One region of the Mesorhizobium sp. M0048 genome, then DNA from elsewhere that is predicted to be linked to it. Evidence: predicted binding sites of a transcription regulator. Region 1 holds the regulator's gene; the other holds the start of a gene.

Region 1 (14,887 bases):
CAGCTCGTCGTAGTATTGTTTGAGTTTGCGGCCGATTTCCGAGTTCGGCCCAAGCGGGTCGCGGGAAGCAGCCCGGCGCCCATTGCCAACGCCACCCATGGTAGCTTTCGTCATGTTCTTCATTCGCCCTTTTGTCCCAGCCTTAAGCCGCCCTTCAACACATAACGCAAGGCAAGCGGCAGCCTCGTCTGGTTGCCCAACCCGCCCTTAAACGCCAGCCCATATACTTAGTTCCGCATGATCGGAACTTTTTCGCAGAACCTGCGTTTTCACCCTTGGGCCCTGCGAACCGTTTTTAGCTGTAACATGCATCACGTCATATGAGGGAGACGTCCAATATGAGCCTATCAGCAACCATCGCTCCGCACCTGCCGTTCCTGCGTCGCTTCTCGCGCGCTGTATCCGGATCGCAGGAGAGCGGCGACGCGCTGGTCGCCGCAATGCTCGAGGCCATCATTGCCGATGTCGACATCTTTCCGAACGCATCGAACGACCGCATCGCGCTCTACAAGGTCTTTGCCAAGCTCTTCACCTCAGTGGCCATTCGCGTTCCGCAGGAGCATGCCCAGTCGGCATGGGAACAGCGTGCCGCGGCCAATCTGAATGCAATTGCGCCTCGTCCCCGCCAAGCCTTTCTGCTGGTCGCGGTTGAAGGCTTCAGCGAAGACGAGGCGGCGGAGATTCTCGACGTCGACGAACAGGAATTCTCCGAACTTCTCGCGCAGGCGAGCAACGAGATCTCCCGCCAGGTGGCAACCGATGTGCTGATCATCGAGGATGAGCCGCTGATCGCCATGGATATCGAGGAAATGGTCGAAAGCCTCGGCCACCGCGTCGTCGGAACGGCGCGCACCCACGCCGAGGCGGTGGCGATGTTCGGCAAGACGCGGCCAAAGATGGTGCTTGCCGATATTCAGCTTGCCGACGGCAGTTCGGGCATCGCGGCCGTCAATGAGATCCTGTCGTCCACCTCGGTGCCGGTGATCTTCATCACCGCCTTTCCCGAGCGCCTGCTCACCGGCGAGCGGCCGGAACCGGCTTTCCTCGTCACCAAGCCGTTCAACCCGGATATGGTCAAGGCTCTTATCAGCCAGGCCCTGTTCTTTGACCGGCACGCGAAAGCCGCGGCATGAACAGCGGGCGGCCGAGTTGCCGCCGCCAGGGTGTGGGATAGCCACTCTTCTTGGACCCGAGGGGGCGTGACGCCGGCTTAACATACGCAGCCAACTGCTGCCGAACCTGACGAGGACCTTTTCGCACACATCGCAGCAATTCGGGCCGTAACGATTTTCAGCATCGTCTTTTTCGGGAAATGGTGGAACAAACGGAGGCGAATCACGTTTTCACCGCAGCATTGGAAGGAGATGGATCATGCTTTACTGGGCGCTCGTATTTCTAGTCGTGGCGATCATCGCCGGTGCGCTTGGTTTCGGCGGCATCGCTGGCACTTCGGCCGGCATAGCGCAGATATTGTTCTTCATCTTTCTCGCCTTCCTGATCATATCGCTAATTGCCGGCCTGATCAGACGGGCGTGAATGCCAGCGGCCATTCAAGCGAACACTGGAAGCCGCACCCCTCAAACGGTTTCCAGCCACCGCCGGGCAGTGTCCTCCAACGGGATGCCGCTCGGCGGACCGCTTTTAGGGCTTGATCCGCAGCTCCTCCTTTTGGAACCCATTTTTCCGTGAGCCGTTCAGCCTGACGTGGGTTGAGCAAAATTGACCGATGCGTTCCAGAGTCGGAAAAATGAAAGACCGCGGCCGGAGTGATGAGATCATCGCTTTGCATCCCGGAATGCAGCTTGGCCGGGTCCTTCTCCATGCACTGCACAATACCGGGATTTCCGTTCTATACCAGGATCGCGAGATGAAAACTGTGTGGGCGCGCAACATGCGCGCACCATGGAATTCCGATGCCTCCGACAACAACGGCATCTTGCCACCGGCGCAGGCAGAGCGTATCGGCGCCGCCAAGCACGACGTCATCGTCTCCGGCAATCCTCAACATCTCGAACTCAGCGTGCCGGCCGATGATGGCGCCCGCTGGTTTCAGGTGTGGATCGACGCCGACCGCAGCGACACCGGCGCGGTGCAGGGCGTCGTGACCACCATGGTCGAAACAACCGAGCAGAAACGCCGGGAGCAGACGCTGAAGGCGCTGCTGCGTGAAGTCAGTCATCGCTCCAAGAACCTTTTGGCCATCATCCAGAGCATCGCCACCCAGACAGGCCGTTATTCCGGCAGCATTGATGATTTCCTGACGCGTTTCCGTGGCCGATTGCAGTCGCTGGCCTCCTCGCAGGACCTAGTCACGTCATCCAACTGGCGGGGCGCAGCGCTGCGCGAGCTGGTTTCCGGTCAGGTCGGCAGGTACGGCGCGGACCCTTTACACAGCCTGCGTTTCCGCGGCGCAAATCCATATCTCAACCCCAATGCCGCCTTGCACATCGGCTTGGCCATGCATGAGCTCGCCGTCAATTCGGTCAGCTATGGCGCGCTGTCGCGCAGCGACGGTTTCGTCGAGGTGACGGCCGATCTGACGGCAGCTTCCGCTGGCGAGCCTGCGCTGTCGCTGACATGGGCAGAAGCGATCGGAGCCAACGACAATCAGCGCAGCGAGAAGCGTTTTGGCAGCGTCGCGCTTGAACGCGTCGTACCCACATCGTTGAATGGAACGGCGACACTTGAGATCACCGGGAACCGCCTCGAATACCGCCTTCTTGTTCCTCACGGCAATTTCGAGACGGATTGAACGAACGGCGGCCGCCGCGAGAAGGGTTCTGCGCATCGCCAACTTTAACCGACTGTTCACCATAAAGTCCGATCCTGTCCGACGTGTCGATCCATCGATTGAGTTTGGCACAAAATGAAAGGAATGGGCCTTGACGGCTGCCGACTTGAACAGACTGGAACAGGCCGCTCGTGTCTCGATGGGCGGTTTTCAGGATCCCGAAGCGTCCGCAGCGCCCGCGCCTCGTGCTTCGCCCCTCCGCTTCGCCGCCGTCGCGCTTATGGCCGCGATCGTCCTGACCGCAGCGTCCCAGTTGATCTGATCGAGTTCGCCTCTGCTTGATCGCTTTGAAACCACTGCCCGAGTACTGGCCGTGCCCATTCGCGGTCACCGACCTGCAAGGCCAGGCCCAACATCTCGTCGCCAAATGCCTTGCCGTCGATCCGGCGCTCGAGGACGACTATGACAGGATCGTCTGGAACGTGCGTCCCGACGGCACGCTCGATGCGTCCTTGGAGATTTCCGGGTTCGTGGTAGCATCGAACGGCGCACGCCCCGAAAAAGACTATCTTAATCAACAATGAAATCGTGCGGGCAAAGGCCGTACTTTCATGCTAAATGGCGGCTGGAGCTTATTAAAGTGAGGACAAAAGTGAGGATGACTTCATGCGGAAGATGATTATTGCCATGGTTGCCGTGGTTGCGGTCAGCGGCTGCACCACCACGGAAGAGAACGTGGGTATCGGCACTGTGGGCGGCGCGCTCATTGGTGGCGCTGTCGGCGGCGGCAAGGGCGCTTTGATCGGCGCTGGCGCTGGTGCGATTGGCGGTCTGCTGGTTCGCCGTCTGCAAAATGGCTACTGCCAATACAGAGATCGTCACGGCCGGATTTACACAGCTCGCTGCAACTAGTTTCGAGCTCCAGGCGAATAGCAAACGCGGAGGCAGGCCACCTGTCTTCGCGTTTGCCCTTTGAAGCGCTGTTGCGACGCGGCCCGCGAGAGGCGTTTCAGGCCGGCAGCGGAACCCTGATTTCCACGTTCAAACCATCTTCGCGAAAATCGCGCCTGATTGTGCCACGCAATTCGCGTGTGATGTTGAGATCGATCAGTCTGGTGCCAAAACCGCTCTTTGCCGGTGTCGCGAGCTTCTTCTGACCGGCCTCGCGCCAGTTGAGGGCCAATGTCCGGGCGCCGCTACGGCCTTCGAGCGACCAGTCGACCTTCAGCGCACCGACTGAATTGCCGGCTTCGCCATGCTTCAGCGCGTTAGTCGCCAGTTCGTGAAAGACGAGGCCGAGTGCCTGCGTCGTCTTTTCATCGAGAAGAACCTGCGGTCCCGACAGCAGCCCTTCAGGAAGCTCACTGCCGAACACCTGGCCTAGCTCGATGCGCAGCAGGTCGCCGAGATCGGCTTTCTGCCAGCGTGAGCGCGTCAGCATGTCCTGGGAAGCCGCCATCGCCTGCAGCCGGGCCGAGAAAGAAGCCGAGAATTCCTGGACGTCGGTAGTGTGCGATGCTGTCTGGCGCGCGATTGCCAGCACCCGCGTGATCGAGTTCTTGATGCGATGCTTCATCTCCTGCAGCATCAGGTCTTTTTCCAGCAGGCTCTTTTCGGTCGTTTCGTGAAGCAGCGAGATCGCCTCATAGGCCCGCTCCTGATAGCGGGCCACCAGCGCGATGGCGCCCGCAAGCAGCAGTCCGAACAATCCGAGCATCACCGGGATGGCGCGCGAGGAAGGTTGCGAGAAAGCACTTGTCGGCCTGAACAGGACGACCCACGGCCGGCCGGCGACGGTGATCTTGCGGGTGACCAGCAGCCTGTCGCCGAGGCTCGAAACAGGCGGCGTTTCCGATTGGAACAGCAGGTTGTCGCTGTCAACTGTGCCGTCATAGATCTCGGTGTTGACCGGCAGCAATGGTGCCCGACTGAGCGCAGCCTGGAACAGGTCACGGGCGCGGAAGGCCGCATAAAGGAAGCCGGCAGTCGAGGATCTCGTCGCGTTCACGGCGTCCGGCGCGGTTTCGACATTGAGCCGGACGAAGACGAGGAACCCGGTAAAGGTCTGCGCGGCACCCGTATCCTTGCCGAGCTGCACGAGCCCGCTGGCGTGCTGCTGATCGTCGGCCATCGCCTTTTCGATCGCCTCGCGCCGCGCCGGCCCGGTGAACATGTCGTAGCCGATGCTGGATTGGTTGGACGGATCCAGCGGTTCGAACAGCACGATGGGCGTACGCCACGGTAAGTTCGTGTCGGGGTAGATCGGATGGCTTGCGCCGTGATCGTGCAGGATGTCGCGCTCGACCGCCGCCTCGTTGCCAGTTTTCGCCAGGCGGAGGAAACCGATGCCGCGCAGGCCGGCGAAATTATTGTCGATGTCGAGCGCGTTGAAGAAAGCCTTGAACTCGCCTTGCGAGATACCGCCATTGCGAGCGTCGAACAGCGCTCGCGTTGAGCGCAGCAGCGACAGGTCCAGGTCGATGCGGCTTTCGATCCGGTTAAGCGCGTCGTCCGCCGTCGCCTCGAATTTTATGCGGGCCGCCTCCTGGGTGGCAAAATAGGCAAAGCCCGCCATCGTCAGGCTGATCAGCGCGACGGCGATAAAAGCGACGGTCGGAAACAGCTTCTTCAATTGCTGATACGTCCCGTGGACGGTTCGGCATCTTTTATGGGCAAGTCCCGACGCCAACACAATGCCCAGGCCAAAGCATGGTGACGGCTGGCACATTTTGGCGGCTTGTGATTAGCCGGCTAATTCTCGTTCATGCGGCGATCTTCAGCGCGCCCGGCCCCGGAATGGCGCCGGGTGGGCACTTGCCGAGGATGATCATGCCGAGCACTTCGTCCTGGGTGACGTCGGTTGTGCGCGCCGTGCCGACAACCCGACCGTTCTTCATGACGCAGACACGGTCGGCAAGCTCGAACACGTCGTGAATATCATGGCTGATCAGGAAGATGCCGATGCCGTCGGCCTTGAGCTGCTTGACCAGTTCGCCGACCTGCGCCGTCTCTTGCGGCCCGAGTGCCGCCGTCGGCTCGTCCATGATCAGAATGCGAGCATTGAACAGGATGGCGCGGGCGATCGCCACCGACTGCCGCTGCCCGCCCGAAAGCTTTACCACCGGCTCCTTGAAGCGTTGGAAACGCGGATTGAGCCTGCCCATCACCTTGCGCGCCTCGGCCTCCATGGCGACGTCGTCGAGCGTACCCCAGCCGGTCATCAGCTCGCGGCCGAGAAAAAGGTTGGCGGCCGCATCGACATTGTCGGCCAGCGCCAGCGTCTGATAGATCGTCTCGATGCCGTACTTCTTGGCGTCGCGAGGGTTGGAGATCGAAGCCTCCTCGCCGTTGACGAAAATCTGGCCCGCATCGCGCTTGTAGGCGCCGGACAGGATTTTTATCAACGTCGATTTGCCGGCACCGTTGTGGCCGAGCAAAGCCATCACCTCGCCCGGGAAAAGATCGACCGAGGCATCGTCGACGGCGCGAATGCCGCCGAAGGCGATCGAGATGTTGCGCATGTCGATCAGCGGCGTGCCCGTGGGAGCGGTCTTGTCGGCCATGATCGTTCCTCCTCCCTAAACGCGTTTGCGATAGACGGTATCGAGCCAGACCGCGAGCACCAGCACGGCACCGACGACGATGCTCTGCAGCGGTGAATCGATGCCGAGCAGCACCATGCCGGATTGCAGCGACTGCATCAAAAGGGCGCCGAGCATGGCGCCGAGCACCGTGCCGGAGCCGCCTGCAAGTGACGTGCCGCCGATGACCGCGGCGGCGATGACCAGCAGTTCGTCTAGCGTGCCCAGCGCATTGGTCGACGAGTTCTGCCTGGCTGACGAGATCGCCGCGGCGATCGTTGCCAGCACGCCCATGATCATGAACACCTTCATGGTCACCCAACGCGTGTTGATACCGGCAAGGTTGGCGGCTTCCGGATTGCCGCCGATGGCGAAGACATAGCGGCCGAAACGGGTACGCTTGGTGATGAAGGTCATGATCAGCCCGACGGCCACAGCCATCAGCACGGGTATGGCGATGCCATGGGCGATGAACAGCCCGCCTTCGGGAACTGTTATATTGTTGGCCGCCGCGTATCTGTTCACGATGCCGACCGGCCAAGGATAGGAATTGGCGAGCCATATGGCGCCCATGATGACAGCGCAGGTGAGGACACCGAGGAACGTCTCGGCCCAGATCGGGCGCAACGGAAAGCGGAACCGCTTGCGCTGCACCCGTCCGTTGAGCAGCATGAACACAACCGCCAGGCACGCGATAATTCCGACGATCCAGCTCCATCGCGCGCCGATCGAACCCGCCGGCCCACCGCCCATCAGCTGGAAAGTGGCATCAAGCGGCGCAATCGTCTGACCGCTGGCGACCCACCATGCGGCACCCCGCCAGACCAGAAGGCCGCCCAGCGTCACGATGAAGGCCGGCACCTCGAGGTAAGCGATGATGTATCCCTGGAACGCTCCGATCAGAAGGCCGAGCGCCAGGCCAATGGCCAGCGCCAGGATCCAGATCCAGGGGTTGCCGAGTTGTAGACCGATCATTCGCACCAGGAAATGCACCTGCGCAAAGCCCATGACCACGCCGATCAGGCCTTCGGCGGAACCGACCGACAGGTCGATATTGCGCATGACGATAACCAGCACCATTCCGGCGGCCATTATGGCCACGGCGGAAGTCTGCACCGAGAGGTTCCAGAGATTGCGTGGCGTCAGGAAAGTCCGGCTGTCGAAGTCGAACGGATTGACGCCGAGCCGTACGCTGGAAACGACATGCAGGCCGACCCAGATGACCAACAGCGCGCCGACCATGCCGAGCATGCGGGTGTCGATCTCGGTTGCCTTGAGAAACCGGGCAACGATGCCGAGCTCGGATTCCCGCGCCCGGTCTGCCGTGCTGTCGACCGGCGTGTTGGAAGTCGTGTCGGTCATCATGTTTCTCCCGCCGGGTTGCCGTCTGCCGCGGATGCCGGAAGCAGCCTAGAAGTTATCCGCCGGAAGCGGAAAAACAATTCTTTTTGAAAAAACGCCGCGGCGAGCGGCCGCGGCGTTCGGACTTCTCGGAAACGTCGGCTCAGTTGCAGACCGCAACAGTGCCAGCCGCCACGCCGGCGCAGACCTCTTCTTTCTTGATCCAGCCGGCGTCGATGACGACGTTGAGGTTATCCTTGGTGATGGCGACCGGAGTCAGGAACAGCGACTTGACCGTGTTGCCGCCGGGCGTGGTGAAATCCTTCACGCCGGCAATGTCGGTCATCTGCTTGCCGTCGGCAAGCTGCGAGGCGATCTCGGCGGCGTTCTTGCCGAGCTCGCGCGCGTCCTTCCACACCGACACGGTCTGTGTGCCAAGCGCGATGCGGTTCAGTGCGGCGTGGTCGCCGTCCTGGCCCGAGACCGGAACCGATCCGGCCAGCCCTTGCGCCGTCAGCGCGGCGACGACGCCACCGGCGGTGCCGTCATTGGCCGCGACCACGGCATCGACCTTGTTGTCGTTGGCGGTCAGGAACTGTTCCATGTTCTTCTGAGCGTTGGCCGGCAGCCAGCCGTCCGTATAGGCCTCGCCGACATTCTTGATCTTGCCGCTGTCGATGGCCTCCTTCAGCACCTCCATCGAACCGGCAAACAGGAAATCGGCATTCGGATCGGAACCCGAACCCTTGATGAAGACGTAGTTGCCTTCCGGCTTCACCTTGAAGACTTCGCGGGCCTGCATGCGGCCGACTTCCTTGTTGTCGAAGGTCAGATAGAACACGTCCTTGTTCTCGATCAGCCGGTCATAGCCGACGACCGGGATGCCTTCGTCCAGTGCCTTCTGCACGGCCGGCCCGATGGCCGAGGCATCCTGTGCCAGGATGATCAGCGCATTGGCACCCTGCGAGATCAGGCTCTCGACGTCGGTGAGCTGCTTGCCGGGGTTGGACTGTGCGTCGGCGGAAATATACTTGTCGCCGGCGGCCTCGATGGCCGCCTTCATTGCGGCCTCGTCGGTCTTCCAGCGCTCTTCCTGGAAGTTCGACCAGGAAACGCCGATGACCTTGTCTTTCGCCTGCGCCACCGACGCCAGCGCCAGCGTCATGGCGACACCCGCCAGAATGGCGGTCGTGAATTTCTTCATCATATCCTCCCTGCGCCGCGTACGGCGTGACCAATTGCTCAACGACCAGCTTAGAAGCTCTAATTTTTTCGAGCCTCGAAAAAATACTGGCCCGATCTCCGGCTGCTGTCAACATCGATTGTGATGGATTTTGATGACTGTGCGAGTTTTTTCGAGCGTCGGAATAAACGATGACAGCGCCACCTGCATCTGACACTATTTGCCGCATCCGACACTATTTGTCGGACATTACCGACGGCTTCCGGTTCATGAGCGGCCGCGGCAACCGGGAGGAAAGCAAAACGATGTCGGTCGGAATCCGCCACGACGATTTGCGCCGGCGCAACCGGGCGATGGTGATCTCGGCGGTGCGCCGGGCCGGCCAGCCGTCGCGTACGGAGATCGCAGCCACCACCGGCCTCAGTCATTCAACCATATCGGCGATCTCCTCCGACCTGATACGGGAAGGCATCCTCGCCGAGAGCAAGGCAAGTGAGGCCGTTTCGTTGAAACGCGGTCGTCCGCAGGTCGGCCTCGCCCTCAACCCGGAAGCGGCGGCGGTGCTGACCGTGGTGTTGTCACTGAATTTCCTGTCGGCCGCCATTATCGACTATGCGGGACAGGTGGTCGCCGAGGAACAGCGCCGGCTGGACACGCTGACCATGCCGCGCGACGAGCTGATCCGCGAATGCATGGCCATCGTCCGGCGCCGGCTCGAGGACCCAGACCTTGACGCCCGCAGTGTCGCCCGCATCGCCCTGGCGATTCAGGGCATTACCGACTCCCCTGCACGCGCCATGCTGTGGTCGCCGATCACGCCGCAGACCGACATCGCCTTTGCCGACATGCTGGAAGACGAATTCGGTATCCCGGCCACGGTGGAGAACGACTGCAATATGATGGCGGTGGCTTTGCGCTGGCGCGATCCGGATCGCTATCGCGACGACTTCATCGCCATCCTGCTTTCGCATGGCATCGGTATGGGGCTTGTGCTGAAGGGCGAACTGTTCACCGGGACGCATTCCTCGGGCGGCGAATTTGGCCACATGATCCATCGTCCGGGCGGAGCGCTCTGCCGTTGCGGGCGGCGCGGCTGCATCGAAGCCTATGCCGGCAACTATGCCATCTGGCGCAACGCCAGGCAGATGAGCGAAGACAGCGAACCTATCGCCGACGTCAGCGACGCCGACATGCGCGCGCTGGCCGCCCGCGCGCGCGAGAAGGATGGGCCGGAACGCGAGGCCTACCGCAAGGCCGGCGAAGCGCTGGGTTTCGGTCTCGGCTCGCTGTTCGCGCTGATCGATCCGGCACCGGTCGCGATGGTCGGCGCCAGTGCCGCCGCCTTCGATCTGATCGAGCCGGCCTTGCGCAAGGCCATCGCCCAGACCGCCGGCGGCCAGCACTCGGGCTCGATCTCCTTCGATACCGAGCCGAACGAATTGCCGCTGATCCGCGAAGGCTGCGCGATGCGGGCGTTAAGCTTCGTCGACCAGGAGATTTTCGCGCCGGGCGCGCAAATGAGGCCCGGCGTCAGAAAGAACGTCGCCTGACCAGGCGGGTCAATCTTCCCTGATCGCATAGCCGGCACCGCGGATGGTGCGGATGACATCCGGCATGCGGCCGTTATTGACGGCTTTACGCAGCCGCCCGACATGGACGTCGACGGTGCGTTCGTCGATGTAGATCGTCTCGCCCCAGACATTATCGAGCAACTGGCTACGCGAGAAGACGCGGCCCGGATGCCGCATCATGAACTCGAGCAACCGGAATTCGGTCGGCCCGAGCCTGATTTCGCTCTTCTTGCGATAGACCCTGTGCGATTCGCGATCGAGCACGATGTCGCCGACCTTCAGCACGCTGGACAGCACTTCCGGCTTGGCGCGCCGCAGCAGCGCCTTGACCCTGGCCATGAATTCCGGCGTCGAAAACGGTTTGACGAGATAGTCGTCGGCGCCGGTCGAAAGACCGCGCACCCGATCGCTCTCCTCGCCGCGCGCGGTCAGCATGATGATCGGCAGCCGCTCGGTTTCGGGGCGCACGCGCAACCGGCGGCAGAGCTCGATGCCGGAAACCGCCGGTATCATCCAGTCGAGCACCAGAAGGTCGGGCACATTCTCCTGCAAACGGATCTCGGCTTCGTCGCCGCGTGTCACCACCTCGACCTGGTAGCCTTCGGATTCGAGATTGTAGCGGAGCAGCACGCCCAACGGCTCCTCGTCCTCCACCACCATTATGCGTGGTGCGATCATCGGCTGGGCACCCCCATCATGTCACCGGCGCGGACATTGTCGTTTCGTCCTGCTTCGGACGATTGACCGGCAATTGTTCGCCGGTCAGCACATAATACGCATTTTCGGCGATGTTGGTGACATGGTCGCCGATCCGCTCGAGATTCTTGGCGCAGAACAGCAGATGCGTGCAAGCAGTGATGTTGCGCGGATCTTCCATCATGTAGGTTAACAGCTCGCGGAACACGGACGTGTATTTGACGTCGATACGCTCGTCGGCGGCGCGCAGCTTGGCCAAGGCGGCCGCATCGCCTGCAGCATACTCCTCGATGACGCCCTGCACCTGGATGAGCACTAGCTGCGCCATCGCATCGATGGAATGCGATAGGTCGCGCGGCGTGGCGCTGAGGCCGACCGCGCTCACACGCTTGGCGATATTCTTGGCAAGGTCGCCGATGCGTTCGAGGTCGCCGGCCATGCGGATCGCTCCGACGACATGGCGCAGATCGTGAGCCATTGGCTGGCGCTTGGCGATCAGGGTGATGGCGCGATCGTCCAGTTCGCGTTGACGCGCATCCATGATGGCGTCGTCGGAGACGACGCGTTGCGCCAGCACGTTATCGGAATTCAACAGGGCCTTGGTCGCCCCGCCGACCATCGAACCGGCGAGGTCGGCCATGTCGCGGATCAGCTTGCTGATCTGCTCGAGATCCTCGTCGAAAGAAGCGACTGTGTGTTCGCCCATGGTCCTGTCCTCATATGCATGATCGGAACGGCTCAGCCGAAGCGGCCAGTGATGTAGTCCTGCGTGCGCTTCTCGCGGGGCGACGTGAATATCTTCTCGGTCCGGTCGAACTCGACCAGTTCACCCAGATACATGAAGGCGGTCTGGCGCGACACGCGCGCCGCTTGCTGCATGTTGTGGGTGACGATGACGATCGTGTAGTCGGCTTGCAGCTCGTCGATCAGTTCCTCGATCTTGGCCGTCGACAGCGGGTCGAGGGCCGAAGCCGGTTCGTCGAGCAGAATGACTTCCGGCTTCACTGCCACGGTGCGGGCAATGCAGAGCCGCTGCTGCTGGCCGCCGGACAGGCTCAAGCCGCTGGCGTTTAGCTTGTCCTTGACCTCGCTCCACAGCGCGGCCCGCTTCAACGCTTGCTCGACGCGGCCGTCCATCTCGGACTTGCCGAGATTCTCGTAGAGCCTGACGCCGAAGGCTATGTTCTCGTAGATCGACATCGGGAACGGCGTCGGCTTCTGGAATACCATGCCGATCTTTGTCCTGAGGAGGTTGAGATCCTGCGACCGGTCGAGAATGTTCTTGCCGTCGAGCAGCACCTGGCCCTCGGCGGTCTGTTTCGGGTAGAGCTCGTAGATGCGGTTGAAGACGCGCAGCAGCGTCGATTTCCCGCAACCCGAAGGGCCGATGAAGGCCGTGACGCTGCGCTCGGGCAGCGACAGGCTGATGTCCTTCAGCGCCTTGCTCTGGCCGTAGTAGAAGTTGAGGTTCTTGACCTCGATCTTCGTCTTCTCGGTGACCGTTTCGGTCATCGTCATGTCCGGGGACAACATCTGTGTCATCTGTCCTCTCTGCGTCCGGTAAGGCTGCGGGCGAGGATGCTCAAGCCCAGAACCGTCAGGGTGATTATGAGTGCGCCGGTCCACGCCAGTTGCTGCCATTCCTCGTAAGGGCTGAGAGCGAACTGGAAGATGGTCACCGGCAGGCTGGCCATCGGCGCGTTGATATTGCTGCTCCAGAACTGGTTGTTGAGCGCGGTGAAGAGCAGCGGCGCCGTCTCGCCGGAAATGCGTGCTATCGCCAGCAATATGCCGGTGACGATGCCGGACAATGCGGCGCGGTAGGCGACCGAACGGATCACCACCCAGCGCGGCGCGCCGATCGCGGCACCGGCTTCACGCAACGCGTTCGGCACCAGGTTGAGCATGTCTTCAGTGGTGCGCACGACCACCGGAATGACCAGGATGGCAAGCGCCACGGCGCCGGCAATGGCCGAGAAATGTCCCATTGGCCGCACCATCAATTCATAGACGAACAAGCCGATGATGATCGACGGCGCCGACAACAGGATGTCGTTGATGAAGCGGACGACGGTGGTGATGCGCGAAAAGCGTCCATACTCGGCCATGTAGGTTCCCGCCAGCACGCCGATCGGCGTGCCGACGACAACGGCGATGATCGTCATCAGCAGGCTGCCCGCGATGGCATTGAGCAGGCCGCCGGCCTCGCCCGGTGGTGGCGTCATCTCGGTGAAGACCGCGAACGAAAGCCCGGCTGTGCCCTTATAGACCAACGCACCGAGGATGAGCGCCAGCCAGGCAAGCCCGATGCCGGCGGCGACGACGCAAAGCGCCATCATCACCGAATTCCTGGCTTTGCGGCGGCTGTGGAGCGATGAGGATGTCGACATCGGTCAGGCTCCCGTACGGGCGTCGATCCGCATCAGCATATAGCGGGCGGCGGCAAGGATCAGGAAGGTGATGACGAACAGGATCAGGCCGAGCGCGACCAGCGAGGAGGTGTAGAGGTCGCCGTCGGCCTCGGTAAATTCATTGGCGATGGTCGCCGAAATCGTCGTGCCCGGTGCGAACAGGGAGGCACTGATGCGATGCGCGTTGCCGATGACGAAAGTCACCGCCATGGTTTCGCCGAGTGCCCGGCCGAGGCCAAGCATGACGCCGCCCATGATGCCGATGCGGGTATAGGGAATGACCACGCGCCGGGTCACTTCCCAGGTCGTGCAACCGATGCCGTAGGCCGATTCCTTCAGCACCGCCGGCACCGTATCGAAGACATCCTTGGTGATCGAGGTGATGAAGGGCAACACCATTATGGCGAGGATCAGCGCCGAGGTCAGAAGGCCGATGCCGTAAGGAGGGCCGGCGAAAAGGCTGGATAGTCCCGGCACGCCGTGGAAGATGTTGATGATGAAGGGCTGTATCGTCGTCTGCAGGAATGGCGCGAACACGAACAGGCCCCAGATACCATAGATGATCGAGGGAATGCCGGCCAATAGCTCGACCGCTATGCCGATCGGGCGCCTGAGCGGGCGCGGGCAGAGCTCGGTGAGAAAGATCGCAATGCCGATGCCGATCGGAACCGCGATCAGGATGGCGATGGCCGCCGTTACCAGGGTGCCGTAGATCGGCGCCAGTGCGCCAAATTTTTCCGTGACCGGATTCCAGCTCTCAGTCGTCAGGAAAGAAAAGCCGAAGGACGACAGCGCCTGCCATGAGCCGGCAAACAGCGAGATCGCGACACCGCCGAGGATGACCAGCACAAGGATTGCGGAAGCGCGGGTGAGTCCGCGAAATATGGCATCTGTGAGCGCGAAGCGCCGCACCGTAGCGTCCCTGGCCCGGGCTGCTGCAGATGATGGCATGGCATCGGAAGCGATGGTCATTGGGTCCTCGCGATTAAAGGCAACAGGGAGGGCGCCGTCGACGCCCTCCCTGGAGGAGATTACATAGCCGAGTAGAGCGGCTTGCCATCGTCGCCGACGACTTCCTTGGCCCACATGGCCTTGACGCTCTCAACCACCTTGTCGGGCATCGGAACGTAGTCCAGCTCGCCGGCCATCTCGTCGCCCTTGTCATACGCCCAGGCGAAGAATTTGAGCGCTTCGCCGGTGGTCGCGGCGTCGTCCGGCTTCTTATACAGGAGGATCCACGTCGCCGCCGTCATCGGCCAGGACTCGGCGCCCGGCTCATTGGCGAGGATCACCCCATAGCCCGGCTGCGAGCTCCAGTCGGCATTGGCCGCTGCCGCCGAGAACGCGGCTGCGGTGGGCTCGACCTTCTTGCC
Region 2 (14,887 bases), on a different contig from region 1:
GTCTCGGCCGGCATGGCGAGCAATGCGACGACGAGGGATGCCAGTCCGATGGCAATCAGCATAGCCGGCCACTTCGGCCGAAACCGCTTCAACATCGCAATGGTGATGATGGTCAGTGCCGCCACCGCAGTTGCGGCGAGGTTGATTGTTCCGGCCGCTTCGCCGATGGCCATCAGCTTCGGCACCAGCGGCCCTGGCTCCTTGCCGGCGAGCTTCAGCCCGAACAGTTCGACGATCTGGCCGGAGAAGATGATGACAGCGATGCCGGCGGTGAAGCCGACGGTCACCGGGTAGGGGATGAATTTGATGTAGGTGCCAAGTCTGAGATAGCCGATGGCAAGCAGGAACACGCCGGCCATCATCGTCGCCAGCAGCAAGCCGTCGACGCCAACCCGCGCCACCGTCGCCGCCACAAGCACAACGAAGGCGCCGGCCGGGCCGCCGATCTGGAAACGGCTGCCGCCAAGCGCCGAGACCAGGAATCCGCCAATGATCGAGGTGTAGAGCCCGCGCTCCGGCGTCACGCCTGAAGCAATGGCAATTGCCATCGACAACGGCAGCGCAACGATGGCGACAGTCAGCCCGGCGATGGCATCCGCCTTGAAATGCGTGAGCGTGTAGCCCTCGCGCAGCACCGTCACCAGCTTCGGGGTGAACAGTTCGGAAAATGTCGGCCGCGCCGGTTGATGCACTGCCCGCTGCGTCTGATCCATCGAGTGCCTTCCGCATGAAACCAAGGAGCGGCGGGATCGTCGGCAGGACTGTCGGCGGTCGCCGTCGCGACTTGGAGCGGCGTGCGTCCAAATAGGCGCACAGATACGCCCCAACACTTTTGACCCGCGCATCGGACTATCCGAAAATCGAATTTGATTTTCGGCGATGCGGCAGTAGCGTCAGCCTTGCGGGTTCTGCGGCGTGACAGGCTTGAGGCGAACGCCCCTGCCGCCACGCTCGCTCGCCTGGTTCTCGCCGATCAGCTCGACCCCGGCCTCTTCAAGGGCCTGGATGACCCTCATCAGCGTATCGACCACGCCCCGGACCACGCCGTCGCTCGCTTCCATGCGCTGAATGGTTGGAAGCGAAACCCCGGCGCGCTCGGCGAGGGTCTTCTGATCGATGCCGGCCAGCGCCCTCGCGGCACGCATCTGCGCGGCAGTGATCATCGGTCAAAACCCCGTCTGAGTTCTGCAGTATCACGTATAATACCTTCATAATGATGGGTCAAACATCATCTTGCATATGTGAAACATGCAACAGTCTTTGCCAGCCGGTGCGCTGGCATGCTACAAACCTCGACATCGTTAGGCGGGACATCCATTGCGGTACCGATTTCACAGGTACGACCTTAAAAGGGATGAGCAGGTGAAGACATTCAAAGCGTTGGCGACCTCGACAGTCTTGCTGTCGATGGTTTTCCTGCTGGCAGGCTGCGGACATGGCCTGATCAACAGGCTGATTTGAAGTAGTCCGGCCGACGTCAGGTGCCGTCGGCCCGCCCTAGCCATCGCTGCAGCAATCGTGCCGCCAGCCAGCACAGCATCGCCCAGGCAAAGCCGGCGCACCAGCCGGCCAGCACGTCGGACGGCCAGTGGACGCCGAGATAGATGCGGCTGATGCCGACCAGCACCGTCGTCAGCACCGCCAGCACGAGCACATAGATCTTCGTTGTGCGCCCGGGCAAAAACCGTGCCGCCATGCTGCCCAGAGTCAAATACGTCACCGCCGACAGCATGGCGTGGCCGCTCGGAAACGAAAGCGATGCCACATCGGCGAGATGCGAGACCAGATCGGGGCGCGGCCGGTCGATATCGAATTTCAGCACGCTTGACAGGAGCTGGCCGCCCGCCACTGCGACGAACATGAGAAGCGCCGCGCCTGGCCTGCGGATAAGGAGCAGATAGACGATCATTGCTGCCGTGATCAGCACCAGTACGCTGGCGCTGCCGAGGCTGGTGACGTCGCGCATCGCTCCTTCCAGCCACGCCGGTCCGATCGGATTGTCGGGCTGGCCGGCCTTGCGGAAGGCAAGCAGGATTTCGGTGTCGAAGGCATGCGGCGTGGTCGCCCGCGCCAGCTCCATCAGTTCTTCGAACCCCCACAGCCCGCCGGCAATGACCAGCCCGGCCAGCAGAACCGGGAACTCCAGCCAGTTGCGCAGTCTGCTTGCAATCTTCTTCATCGGCCCGATCGCAGCTACAGCCTTTGCAGATAGGGCCCGAGCGTGATCAGCGCCACAGCTGCGATGGCAAGCACAATGCCGGTTGCCTGCAAGGCATTGACGCGCTCGCCGAAGAAGACCAGCGCCACCACATTCACCGACACCAGCTGGATCACCGCCGACAGGCTGAACGACACCGACATGCCGAATTCACGGATCAGCCTCAGCATGATCAGATTGCCCAGCGAATAGAGCGCCAACGTCAGCACGATCTTGCCGAGGCTCGGCGCCAGCCCCCACTGTTTTGCGGCCATGGCCGCCAGCAGAAAGATCACCGTCGAAACGCAGAGCTGCCCAAGTCCCCAGAAACTCACTTTTGTTCCTCCCGATGCGGTCCCTACGCGCCTGCCGCAGCTCTTGTTTCCGAAGCGCCGGTCGCGGTCAAGCGGGGCTGATGTTGGATACGAAATCGCAGGTGGCAATTAGCCGGCATGTCATCAAACTGTGACCTGCCGGTAATACCGGATTGGCCAGGCAACACGCTCCAGCAATCCATCCAGCCAGAGGCAGGCCCCCATGACTGAACAGCGCTCGACCGAACATCGCACCCCTGACGCCCATTTCCGCACCAGCCTGCTCGAGGAAAACGATGGGCCAGGAGCCAATCCCACCGACAACCGCACCATGGGTGAGATCATCGCCGCGCGGTTCTCGCGCCGCGGCTTCCTCAAGGGCTCGCTTGCCGTCTCGGCCATAGCCGCTACCGTTAGCCCGCTGGCGCTGATCGCCGCCGACAACGCCCGCGCCGCCGAAGGCTCCGCTTTCGCTTTCGACGAGCTCGAGGCCGGCATCGACGACAAGCATCACGTCGCACCTGGCTATGACGCCGACGTGCTGCTGCGCTGGGGCGATCCCCTGTTCGCCGATTCGCCGGAATTCGATCCGACAAAACAGTCGGCGGAAGCCCAGGCCAGACAATTCGGCTACAACAACGACTATGTCGGTTATATCCCGATCGGCGGCTCGGCCGAGCATGGCCTGCTGGTCGTCAACCACGAATACACCAATCCGCATCTGATGTTCCCGGGCCTCGTCACCATCGTCGATGGCAAAGCCAAGCAGGCGCCCCTCAGCAAGGAGCAAGTCGATGTCGAGATGGCCGCGCATGGCGGCACCATTGTCGAGATCCGCAAAGAAGCCGGCAAATGGCAGGTCGTGCGCGACGGCAAGCTCAACCGCCGCATCACCTCCAACACCGAGATGGCACTGTCGGGTCCCGTCGCCGGCCACGACCGCGTCAAGACCAGCGCCGACCCGAGCGGCACGAAGGTCATCGGCACCCTCAACAACTGCGCCGGCGGCGTCACGCCGTGGGGCACCTATGTCATGGCCGAGGAGAACATCCACGGCTATTTCTCGGGCGAGCTGCCGCAGAGCCATAACGAGGCGGCCAATTACAAGCGCCTCGGCATTCCCGAAGGCGCCTATGAATGGGCGGCGCATCACGACCGTTTCGATATCGGCAAGGAGCCGAACGAGCCGAACCGCTTCGGCTGGATCGTCGAGGTCGACGTCCAGGATCCGACGTCGGTGCCGAGGAAGCGCACCGCCATGGGCCGCTTCAAGCATGAGGGCGCAGAATCGATCGTCGCCAAGGATGGCCGTGTCGTCTTCTACCTCGGCGACGACGAGCGCTTCGACTATGTCTATAAGTTCGTCACCACAGGCAAGTTCAATCCGGACGATCGCGCCGCCAACATGAATTTGCTCGACGACGGCACCTTGCATGTCGCCAAGTTCGCCGAGGACGGTTCAATCGAATGGCTGCCGATCGTCTTCGGCCAGGGACCGCTGACAGCGGCAAACGGCTTTGCCAGCCAGGCCGACGTGCTGATCGAGACGCGCCGTGCCGCCGACCTGCTTGGCGCCACCAAGATGGACCGCCCGGAAGACATCCAGCCCAATGCCGCCAATGGCAAGGTCTATGTCATGCTGACCAACAATTCGAAGCGCAAGGCCGACCAGGTCGACGCCGCCAATCCGCGCGCCGAAAACGCCTTTGGCCATATCATTGAGATCGTCGAGGATGGCGGTGATTTCGCTGCGACCAAGGGCAAGTGGGAAATCCTGCTGAAATGCGGCGATCCCGCCGTGGCCGAAATCGGCGCCACCTTCTCCACCGCAACCACTGCCAATGGCTGGTTCGGCATGCCGGACAATTGCGCGGTCGATTCGGCCGGCCGCCTCTGGGTTGCTACCGACGGCCAGGGCCCGAAGGCCACAGGCCGCACCGACGGCCTGTGGGCGGTCGACACGGAAGGCCCGGCGCGGGCGACCTCAAAGCTGTTCTTCCGTGTGCCGATCGGCGCCGAAATGTGTGGTCCCCTGTTTGCGCCGGACGACCAGACTGCTTTCGTTGCCGTCCAGCATCCAGGCGACGGTGGCGAGGACTGGGAGGCTTTTGGGCGTCCCTCCTATTATGAGGATTTGTCGACCCGCTGGCCTGACTTCAAGCCGGACATGCCGGTGCGCCCGGCGGTCGTTGCCATCACCAGGCAAGGCGGCGGCAAGATCGCGGTCTGAGACGCAGGAAGGCCTTGCAGTCTCGAGGAAGGATTTCGGTGGATGCGAAATCCTTCCTTTCCTGATATGGGATGCATCCATGCTGCGCATCATGCGCCGACTAATCATTCGGTGCGCTGAACCACGGCCACATTCATTGTGCTTCGCAACCTGAAGCCAATGGACTCGTATAGTCTGATGGCCGTGGCGTTGCTGGCATAGGCGTGGAGATAGGGAACTTCGCCGCGCGCCACTATCCGGTTTGCCACGAACAGGGACAGCAGCTTGCCTAGGCCACCGCCGCGAAATTCCGGATGTGAGCACACCCCGCTGAGTTCGGTATAGCCAGGTTGCTTCATGCGCTCGCCGGCCATTGCCACAAGTCTGCCCTCGATTTTCACGCCCCAAAAATCGCCCAGGCTCAAGGCTTCGAGCGTGAATGGGCCAGGCTTGGTGAGCAATGCCAGGGCGAGCATCTCAGCCGCATCGTCTCGGGTCAGATGTTGCACACGTTGGTCAGACACGGTTTGCAACGGCCGCTCGGCAATCATTTGAACCCCGGCTGCGGTCGAAGTCGCAAAAAGCCCCGCGGGCAGAGCAATGGCGTCCGACTGAAGCAGAATGACACTCTCGCCCGCGGAGACAAGCTGTTCGAGCGTCCGCAGGCTTTCCGCGTCGTCGGCGCCAGTGGCGGCGAATGGAACAATCGACGGCCGATACTGCCTGGCGAGGTCATTACCTTGCGCGAACGCCCGATGTCGCGTCTGAAGTGCGCTCCAGATAGGGCGGTCGAGCAGGTGTCTCATTACGCCGCGCCCTCCGGATTTTTCACTCGACGGTCGAGAGGAGCCGCGGCGAGGCCGTCCTCGATGGCGGTCAGCTGCTCAAGAAGCGGCCCCGAAAGATCCGCGCACAAATCCGCAACGGCGTTTTCGATGCGCGGCCAGACCTCGCGCTTTGCGACATCGACCAGCCGCCGGCCGTCCCGAGTGAGAGAGACAATCCTGCGCCGCTGGTCATCGGTCGACTGACTGACCTCGAGCAATCCCAGTCCGGCCAGAAGCGAGACGCTTCGCGTTATACCTGGCTGCGCGATGCCGAGCGATTGCGCCAGTTCCCCGACAGGCAGCGGGCCCAGCCTGTCGAGCGCGGCCAGCAGTGGGTACTGGCTCGCCTGAACCGGAACATCCAGCCGGTCGAGCAGGCGCTGCGCCTCCGCTTGCAGTTGCTCGCCTATACGCTTCATCCTGCTGCCCAGGCACAAGAAGCCAAGCGATCGTATGATGTCTTCCATAAACCAATCCGTCTCGCGAAAAACAATAACACAATATATAACAAAACATGAAGATCAAGGGCATCGTCGCAAGGGCTGCACTCAGCGCTGTTTCCGTTGACTGATAAGGCTGCTTTGCCTGGCAGGCCAGTCGATCAGTTGCGCAGCCGGTAGCCGGTCCTGAAGATCCAGGCGACGATTGCTATGCAGACGAGCAGGAAAACAACCGTCATGCCGAGGCTGACGCCGACCGAAACGTCGGACTTGCCGTAAAAACTCCAGCGGAAGCCACTGACCAGGTAGACGACCGGGTTGAACAGCGTCACCGTGCGCCAGATGCCCGGCAGCATGTTGATCGAATAGAAGCTGCCGCCGAGGAAGGTCAGCGGCGTGATGATCAGCAGCGGCACCAGCTGCAGCTGCTCGAAGCTCTTCGCCCAGATGCCGATGATGAAGCCGAACAGGCTGAAGGTCACCGCCGTCAGCACCAGGAAGGCGAGCATCCAGAACGGATGCTCGATGTGAAGCGGCACGAACAGCGAGGCCGTCGCCAGGATGATCAGGCCAAGCACGATCGACTTTGTCGCCGCACCCCCGACATAGGCGATGACGATCTCCAGATAGGACACAGGTGCCGACAGCAATTCGTAGATCGAGCCGACGAATTTCGGAAAATAGATGGCGAAAGAAGCGTTGGAGATCGACTGCGTCAGCAGCGACAGCATGATCAGCCCCGGCACGATGAAGGCGCCGTAGCTGATGCCGTCGATCTCGGTGATGCGTGAGCCGATGGCCGAGCCGAAGACGACGAAATAGAGCGACGTCGAAATGACCGGCGAAACAATGCTCTGCAGCACCGTGCGAAGGGCGCGCGCCATCTCCACCCGATAGATCGCCCATACCGCATGAAGGTTCATGACCGCGCGCGGGTTCATGCCGGTTTCCTCACCAGATTGACGAAGATCTCCTCGAGCGAGCTGTTTTCCGTGTCGATGTCGCGGAACTGGATGCCGGCCGCCTCGAGCTCGCGGATCAACGAGGCGACGCCCGGCCGTTCGCTCTGGTTGTCATAAGTATAGGTCAGCTGCCCGCCATCCGGCGAAAGCTCCAGCGCGTAGCGCGAAAAGGCGTCGGGAACGGTGGCCAGGGGACTGCGCAGTTCCAGCACAAGCCGCTTGCGGCCGAGCTTGCGCATCAGCTCGGCCTTGTCCTCGACCAGCACGATCTCGCCGCGGTTGATGACGCCGACGCGGTCGGCCATCGCCTCCGCTTCTTCGATGTAGTGCGTGGTCAGGATGATGGTGACGCCGTCTTCGCGCAGCCGGCGCACCATAGCCCACATGTCCTGGCGCAGCTCGACATCGACGCCTGCCGTCGGTTCGTCGAGGAACAGGATGCGCGGCTCGTGCGACAACGCCTTGGCAATCATCAGCCGGCGCTTCATGCCGCCGGACAGCGTGATCGCCTTGGCGTCCTTCTTGTCCCAGAGCGACAGGTCGCGCAGCACTTTTTCGACGAACGCCTTGTCCGCCGGTTTGCCGAACAGGCCGCGGCTATAATTGACCGTCGCCCACACGCTCTCGAAGGCGTCGATGGTCAGTTCCTGCGGAACCAGCCCGATCAAGCTGCGCGCCGCGCGGTAGTCGCGGTTGATGTCATGGCCGTCGACGGTGACGGAACCCGACGAACGGTTGACGATGCCGCAGACGATCGAGATCAGCGTCGTCTTGCCGGCGCCGTTCGGACCGAGCAGCGCAAAGATCTCGCCGCGCACTATATCGAGATTGATCTCCTTCAGCGCCTTGAAGCCGGTGGCGTAGGTCTTGGTGACCCCGGAAATCGAGATGATCGGCTGCATGGCTGAAAACGGCTGCTTGAAACAGAGTTGTTGATTTAATCCGCTGAATGTCGGTTCGCAAATCCGGATGTCAATGCCGCTCCTGACAGTTCTGGACATCGAGGTTTGCCGGAATAGGCGACACCTGCCAGGTCGTCCAGCCAAATTCCATGCAAAAACAGATTCACCGACACTGCGGCGTTCCGCCTCGCGGCGGGACGCCGCTTTGACCGTCCCGCGCATGAAGCCTATCCTTGTACAAACAAGCAGCAGCCGGAGCCGCCATGGACCCGCTCATTCTGTCGCGCATTCAGTTCGGCGCGAACATTTCGTTCCACATCCTGTTCCCGGCGATCACCATCGCGCTCGGCTGGGTGCTGCTGTTCTTCAAGCTCCGCTACAACGCGACAGGCGATTCGGCCTGGATGCGCGCTTATTTCACCTGGGTTAAGGTATTCGCGCTGTCCTTCGCCATGGGTGTGGTTTCCGGCGTCACCATGAGTTTTCAGTTCGGCACCAACTGGCCGGGCTATATGGAGACGGTCGGCAACATTGCCGGCCCGCTACTGGCCTACGAGATCCTGACCGCCTTTTTCCTCGAGGCGGCGTTCCTCGGCATCATGCTGTTCGGCTTCCGCCGCGTCTCGAACCGCGTCCATACGCTGGCGACGGTGCTGGTGGCCGGCGGCACCACCTTGTCCGCCTTCTGGATCATAGCACTCAATTCGTGGATGCAGACGCCGGCCGGCTTCGAGATGCGCGATGGTGTAGCGCACGCCACCGACTGGTGGGCCGTTGTCTTCAATCCGTCCATGCCCTACCGGCTCGTCCATATGCTGCTTGCTTCGGGGCTGACCGTCTCGTTCCTGATCGCCGGCCTGTCGGCGCTGCGCTATCTCTACGGCGATCGTTCGGAATCGATGTGGAAGGCGCTGCGCACCGGCGTCTTCACCGCCGCGATCCTGATCCCGATCCAGATCTTCGCCGGCGACCAGCACGGCCTCAACACGCTCGAACACCAGCCGCAGAAGATCGCCGCCATGGAGGCCAACTGGAACACCGGTCCCAACGTGCCGCTGGTGCTGTTTGCGCTTCCCGATGAAGCGGCGAGCGAGAACAGGTTCGAGCTCACCATTCCCGACGGCGCCAGCCTCATCCTCAGGCACAGCGCCGGCGGCGTCGTGCCGGGGCTGAACGATTATGCCGGCAACCATCCGCCGGTATTTCCGGTGTTCTGGGGCTTTCGCATCATGGTCGGCACCGGCCTCCTTATGCTCGCCGTCTCCTGGTCGGCGGCCTTCTTCCTCAAGCGCCGCCACAGCCTGCCCAAGCCGCTGGCGCTCGTCATGGTGCCTATGGCGCTGTCCGGCTGGCTGGCGACGCTGGCCGGCTGGTACACCACTGAGATCGGCCGCCAGCCCTGGCTGGTCACCGGCGTGCTGCGTACCGCCGATGCTGTCGGGCCGGTCGCCGGCAGCCATGTCGCGCTGTCGCTCGCGGTCTACCTCATCCTCTACGTGCTGCTCTTGGTCGCCTATCTCAGCGTGTTGGTGCATCTGGCATTGAAGGCGGCGAAGGATGGAGACACCTCGCCGCTGCCGGGCGTCATGAACAGGCCGCTGTCGCAGCCGGTTGCGCAACCAGGAGAAACATCATGAGCTTCGACTGGCCGACCCTGCTGCCTCTGATCTTCGCCGGGCTGATGGGCCTCGCCATCCTGATCTACGTCATCCTCGACGGCTTCGATCTCGGCATCGGCATCCTGTTCGCCGCAGCCGAAGGCACCGAACAGGATACGATGATCGCCGCCATCGGCCCGTTCTGGGACGCCAACGAGACCTGGCTGGTGCTGGCGGTCGGCCTGCTGCTGGTCGCCTTCCCGCTGGCGCACGGCACCATCCTGACCGCGCTCTACATTCCGGTTTTCGTACTGCTGGTCGGCTTGATCCTGCGCGGCGTCGCCTTCGATTTCCGCGCCAAGGTGCCGGCCGGCAGGAAGCACCGCTGGAACCGCATCTTCTTCCTCGGCTCGGTCATCGCGTCGCTGGCGCAGGGCTATATGCTCGGCGTCTATGTGCTCGGCCTCGACGTCGGCCCTGGCGGCATGGCGTTCGGCGCGCTGGTGGCGCTCTGCCTTGCCGCGGCCTACGCGGCGATGGGCGCGGCCTGGGTCATCTACAAGACGGAAGGCGATCTGCAGAAGAAGGCGGTGCTGTGGCTGCGCACGGCGCTGGTGCTGACCGCGCTCGGCATGGTCGCGGTATCGCTGGCCACGCCCTTTGCCAGCGCGCGCATCTTCGACAAATGGTTCGTCTGGCCGGCCATGCTCTATTTGTCGCCGCTGCCGATCCTGTCGGCAGTGCTGTTCCTGTGGCTGTGGCGCCAGACCTTCCATATGCCGAAACCCGGCGACCGCCACGCGCTGCTCCCGTTCCTGACATTGGCCGCGATCTTCACGCTCGGCTTTGCCGGCCTCGCCTGGTCTTTCTACCCCTTCGTGGTGCCCGACCGGCTGACCATCTGGCAGGCTGCTTCGGCACCCGAAAGCCTGGCCGTCATCCTGGTCGGCACGGCCGTCGTGCTGCCGATCATCATCTTCTATTCGTTCTTTGCCTACCGCGTGTTCGGTGGCAAGGCGACGGATCTGACCTATGACTGACCGGCATCGCCGTCGCCGCCTGAAACAGAATATTCATCTTCAAGCGGAATAACCTTCTCTGGCCGGCCCAGCAGAATCGCCGGCAAGAAGAAGGGCAACAGAATGAACCCCTTTTCTGCGGCAGGACAGGATCGGCTGTTGCTTTTGCTGATCCGGACAGTCGCGCTGATCGGCGCACTCGCGCTTGCCGGCCTGCTGCCGGCCATGCCGCAGGCGCATGCCCAGGACGCGGCCAACTGGACGGGCGTGTGGGACACGAAATGGCGCGGCGGCGGCGCCCAGATCAAGTTCGAGCAGACCGGCGCCGACGTAAAGGGCGTGTACCCGCTTTATAACGGCCGTATCGAGGCAAAGGCCGAAGGCGACAAGCTTGTCGGCCACTGGTTCGAAGGCGACCGCCAGGGCGCCTTCACCTTCGTCCAATCGCCTGACGGCGGCAGCTTCATGGGCCGCTTCGATGCCGCCACCGCCGAATGGTGGACAGGTGTGCGCGTCAGCGCCGTCGAGGACGTGCGTGTCGACCAGTCGAGCCCGATGAGCACCATGCGCTCGTTCCTGCAGACGATGAACGAGAGCGGCGCCGACAACGTGCCGCGCGCCACCGGCGGCGGCATGGGTCTTGCCGGTCTGGCGGCGGGTCTCGTCGACGTCACCGAGGCCGACCGCGGCGGCCTCAACATGCCCGATTACACCAAGCTGCTGTTCACCGTCATCGACAACGCGACGTTCCGTCTGTGGAGCCTGCCGCATGACATTATTTCCAGCGACGAGGTGACGGCGACGCTGCCGCAATACGGCACCAGGGTCTCCTTCGCCGTCACTTTTCGCCGCAAGAATGGCGACTGGTTCATCGTCGGGCCGCCACTTGGCCAGCTTCAGGCCAAGCTCGCCGAATTCCAGGAAGCGCGTGGCGAAGCCGTAGACATGGTCGACGATCCGAGCAGGCTCGCCTCGCCGCGCGATACGTTCAAGGTGCTGTTGAGCGGCCTCACCGAAGCCGGCGATCCGGCACAGGCGGCGCTCGACCTGCGCAACTACAGTCAGGCGGTGCGTGGCGACGAGGCGTTCCTGCTCGAGCGCTATCTCAAAAAGGTCATCGACCGCATCGGCTACGTCTATTGGCAGGAGATCCCCGACGATCCGAAGAGCAACACCCCCTTCGTCTATTTCGAGCATCCCGCCGGCAACATCGTCATCGGCCCGGTCGAGACTGACCCCGACGGCACCGGCAAGCGCAAGATCTGGCAGTTCACGCCCGAGACGCTCGCCCACATCCGCGCGCTCTACGCCGACGTCGAAGACGTGCCGGTGGCGCCGGAATTCGCCGCCTTCGCCAGCACCGACCCGTTCTTTATCGCCCGTGGCCTCGCCCGCGAGATCAGCCCCGGCCTGCTCACCCGCGCCGGCCCGATGGAGCACTGGCAATGGTGGATGCTCGGCCTTGCCGCACTGGCCGGCATCGTCTTCGGCTTCATCGCCAATGCGCTGATTTCCTTGTTTGTGCGAAGGACGGACAGCCCGGCCTTCTTCCGCATCGTCGAATGGGCGGTGCGCTCGATCGTGCTTGGCTTCTTCCTGCTGTTGACGCTGCGCCCGCTCGGTCTGCCGCAAGTGGTCGCCGCCCCGGTCAAGGCAATCGCCTGGAGCCTGATCGTGATCGGCGCCGTGCCGGTGGTCTGGCATCTGATCGGCAAGGTCGCCGAACACTATCGCGGACTGTGGCAAGTGCCCGGCTATCACGACACGCTGATTTCGCTGTCCACCGGCGTCGCACGCGTCGCCGTGCTGGTCGTCGCCTTCCTGCTGTTGGCCGAAGTGCTCGCCATCCCCTACGAAGGCGTCATCGCCGGTCTCGGCATCGGCGGTCTGGCGGTGGCGCTGGCCGCGCAGCCGACGCTGCAGAACTTCCTCTCCGGCCTGACGCTCTATGCCGACCGGCCGGTAAGCGTCGGCGACTTCTGCAAGTTCGGCGACCAGTCCGGCACGATCGAGCATATCGGCATGCGCTCGACGCGCATCAGGTCGCTCGACCGCACCATCATCTCGGTGCCGAACTCGGATTTCGCCGGCATGCAGATCGAGAACTACGCCCATCGCGACCGCACCCGGTTCGCGACGACGCTGCAGCTGCGCTACGAGACGACGCCCGATCAGCTGCGTTACGTCCTGGCCGAGCTGCGCAAGCTGCTGATTGCCCATCCGCGCGTTATCGATGAGCCGTGCCGCGTGCGCTTTGCCGGCTTCGGCGCCTATTCGCTCGATATCGACGTGTTCACTTATATCAAAACCGCCGACGTGGCCGATTTTCAAGCCATCCGCGAGGACATCCTGTTGTCCATGATCAACGTCATGGATGATGCCGGCGCGCAGTTCGCCTTCCCTTCGTCACTGGAATACAGAGCCACCGACCTTCCGGTCGACGACGAAAAACGCATCGCCGCGGAGAAAAGGGTCGGCGATTGGCGCGAGGCGCAAAATCTGCCTTTCCCCGACTTCAGCCAGATCGACAAATTCGCCCTCAACAACACGCTTGCCTACCCGCCTGAGGGCTCGGCGCATTATCGCGAGACAGAGCCCGACCCGGACTCGGCCGAGGCAAAGGCGACGCTGGAGAAAGTGCGCTGGAGCCTGCCCTGGAAAAAGGGGAGGTAGTTTCGAGACGTTGGCGGGACAGCACCCCCCTCTGGCCTGCCGGCCATCTCCCCCGCAAGGGGGGAGATTAGCAGTTTCAGCGCTCCGCTCGTCCTGAACGTTGGAGATTTGGCGAAGGTCGAGGTGATAGCCGATCTCCCCCCTTGCGGGGGAGATGTCCGGCAGGACAGAGGGGGTGCGAAGGATCGCCGACGCTTATTCTCCGTCGCGCCCGCCGGCGCAAAAGCTCAGCTCTTGTTGGCGGCCAGCATCAGCACCGGCTTTTCGCTGTAGAGGTTGGGGAACAGCCGCTTCAGGTTCTCGACCTTGGGCAAATCGTTATAGACGATATAGGGATAGGTCGGGTTGAGCGTGAGAAAGTCCTGGTGGTAGTCCTCGGCCGGATAGAAGCTCTTGCCGGTCTCCAGCGTCGTCACGATCGGCTTAGGAAACACCTTGGCCTTGTCGAGCTGGGCGATATAGCTTTCGGCGATCTTTTTCTGCGTGTCGTTTTCGGCAAAGATCGTCGAACGGTACTGTGTGCCGCTGTCCGGCCCCTGGTAGTTCAGTTGCGTCGGATTGTGCGCCACCGAGAAATACACCTGCAGCAGCTGGCCGTAAGTAACCTTGGACGGCTCGTAGGTGATCTCGACGGATTCGGCATGGCCCGTCCGGCTGGTGCCGACCATTTCATAGACGGCCGTGTCCTTGTCGCCGCCGGCATAGCCGGAGACGGCGCTGGTGACACCCTTGACGTGCTGGAACACGCCTTGCACACCCCAGAAGCAGCCGCCGGCGAAGACCGCCTTTTCGGTGCCGGCGGTGGCCTTCTCGTCCATTGCCGGCGGCGGGATCACCACCGCGTCTTCGGCCGAGACTGCCGGGGTCTGCCAGAATACGGCGGCGGCGGCCGTGAGGATGAGCGCGGCAGCTGCTGCTTTTGCGAAAATCGACGATCGTTTCACGGCTGCGGTCATGTCTGATCTCCCATGATGTGGTGTGGATTATACGACGGATAGGTCCGCCGGGCTCTCACATTGCTGTGCGCATCGCCTATTTGGCCGGAGCCATGGCATCGCAGGCCTTGGTCGCCTCCGCCTTCTTCATGGCGTCCGTCTCGGCGTCGGCCTTGTTCATGCAGTCGGCCTTCATCGGATCTGTCGCCTTCATCGCGGTCGTGGCCATTGCGTCAGCCGCCATGGCGCCGGCCGGCTTCATTGCATCCGTTGCCGGCTTCATGGCGCCCGTTGCCGGCTTCATAGCGTTTGTCGCCATCGCCGGCTTCATCGCATCTTCGGCCCGCGCCGCGCCTCCTGCGAACAGCGCCGTTGAGCAAAGTGCGAAGGCGAGTGCCGCCAGGGTCGGGCGATTGGTCAAGATGATCTCCTAGGGTTTGGCAGGGGTTGACGGCATGCGGCGGCGCCGCTGCGCGTTGGGGGAATTTCGCGCGGGTTTCTAATTCGTAGCGGCAGCAAGGATCGGCCCGCCGCCCGGCACCTGTACCAGCACCGCCGTGCTAAGGCCGCCCGTCGTCGCCGGCAGCGGCAGCGCGGTAGCGTCGCCGGTCCAATTGCCCAGCCTGGTCAGCGAATGCACGACATTGGCGTGCGGCAGCGTGCGGCCGGTGTTTTCTCCGCGCGCCACCGGCACCTCGACGACGCCCTTGCCGTAACGCACCAACCAGACGTCGGCCTTGCCGCCGGGAACCGGACCGGCGCCGATGCTGACCGTCCCGTCGGCGAGCGACAGCGAAGGTCCGTCGGCGTG

Evidence for each region. The regulator PhoB, encoded in region 1, activates phosphate uptake and scavenging genes when phosphate is short. The targets are predictions, from matches to a motif close to TGTCATNNANCTGTCAT.
Region 2: a site for PhoB is predicted at 2,651-2,667, ahead of NKJ84_RS29690 (PhoX family protein). Genes of this name have one in related genera too.

What each region holds. Positions count from the first base shown of each region.
Region 1 is NZ_JAMYUV010000001.1:255,427-270,313, reverse strand. It holds gene NKJ84_RS01410 (NepR family anti-sigma factor) at 1-123, opposite strand, end outside; gene NKJ84_RS01405 (response regulator) at 339-1,133, shown strand; gene NKJ84_RS01400 (DUF1328 domain-containing protein) at 1,372-1,536, shown strand; gene NKJ84_RS01395 (hypothetical protein) at 1,523-1,822, opposite strand; gene NKJ84_RS01390 (sensor histidine kinase) at 1,727-2,752, shown strand; gene NKJ84_RS01385 (hypothetical protein) at 2,883-3,053, shown strand; partial or broken gene NKJ84_RS01380 (hypothetical protein) at 3,109-3,315, shown strand; gene NKJ84_RS01375 (YMGG-like glycine zipper-containing protein) at 3,398-3,643, shown strand; gene NKJ84_RS01370 (CHASE domain-containing protein) at 3,741-5,363, opposite strand; gene NKJ84_RS01365 (ATP-binding cassette domain-containing protein) at 5,494-6,294, opposite strand; gene NKJ84_RS01360 (sugar ABC transporter permease) at 6,310-7,674, opposite strand; gene xylF (D-xylose ABC transporter substrate-binding protein) at 7,817-8,857, opposite strand; gene NKJ84_RS01350 (ROK family protein) at 9,142-10,386, shown strand; gene phoB (phosphate regulon transcriptional regulator PhoB) at 10,396-11,085, opposite strand; gene phoU (phosphate signaling complex protein PhoU) at 11,102-11,809, opposite strand; gene pstB (phosphate ABC transporter ATP-binding protein PstB) at 11,842-12,645, opposite strand; gene pstA (phosphate ABC transporter permease PstA) at 12,642-13,493, opposite strand; gene pstC (phosphate ABC transporter permease subunit PstC) at 13,497-14,486, opposite strand; gene pstS (phosphate ABC transporter substrate-binding protein PstS) at 14,546-14,887, opposite strand, start outside.
Region 2 is NZ_JAMYUV010000063.1:10,571-25,457, reverse strand. It holds gene NKJ84_RS29710 (SulP family inorganic anion transporter) at 1-713, opposite strand, end outside; gene NKJ84_RS29705 (helix-turn-helix domain-containing protein) at 894-1,163, opposite strand; gene NKJ84_RS29700 (phosphatase PAP2 family protein) at 1,478-2,179, opposite strand; gene NKJ84_RS29695 (hypothetical protein) at 2,194-2,532, opposite strand; gene NKJ84_RS29690 (PhoX family protein) at 2,735-4,741, shown strand; gene NKJ84_RS29685 (GNAT family N-acetyltransferase) at 4,846-5,526, opposite strand; gene NKJ84_RS29680 (MarR family winged helix-turn-helix transcriptional regulator) at 5,526-6,014, opposite strand; gene NKJ84_RS29675 (ABC transporter permease) at 6,149-6,910, opposite strand; gene NKJ84_RS29670 (ABC transporter ATP-binding protein) at 6,925-7,851, opposite strand; gene NKJ84_RS29665 (cytochrome ubiquinol oxidase subunit I) at 8,115-9,488, shown strand; gene NKJ84_RS29660 (cytochrome d ubiquinol oxidase subunit II) at 9,485-10,489, shown strand; gene NKJ84_RS29655 (mechanosensitive ion channel family protein) at 10,592-13,141, shown strand; gene msrA (peptide-methionine (S)-S-oxide reductase MsrA) at 13,369-14,097, opposite strand; gene NKJ84_RS29645 (hypothetical protein) at 14,174-14,497, opposite strand; gene NKJ84_RS29640 (DUF1223 domain-containing protein) at 14,576-14,887, opposite strand, start outside.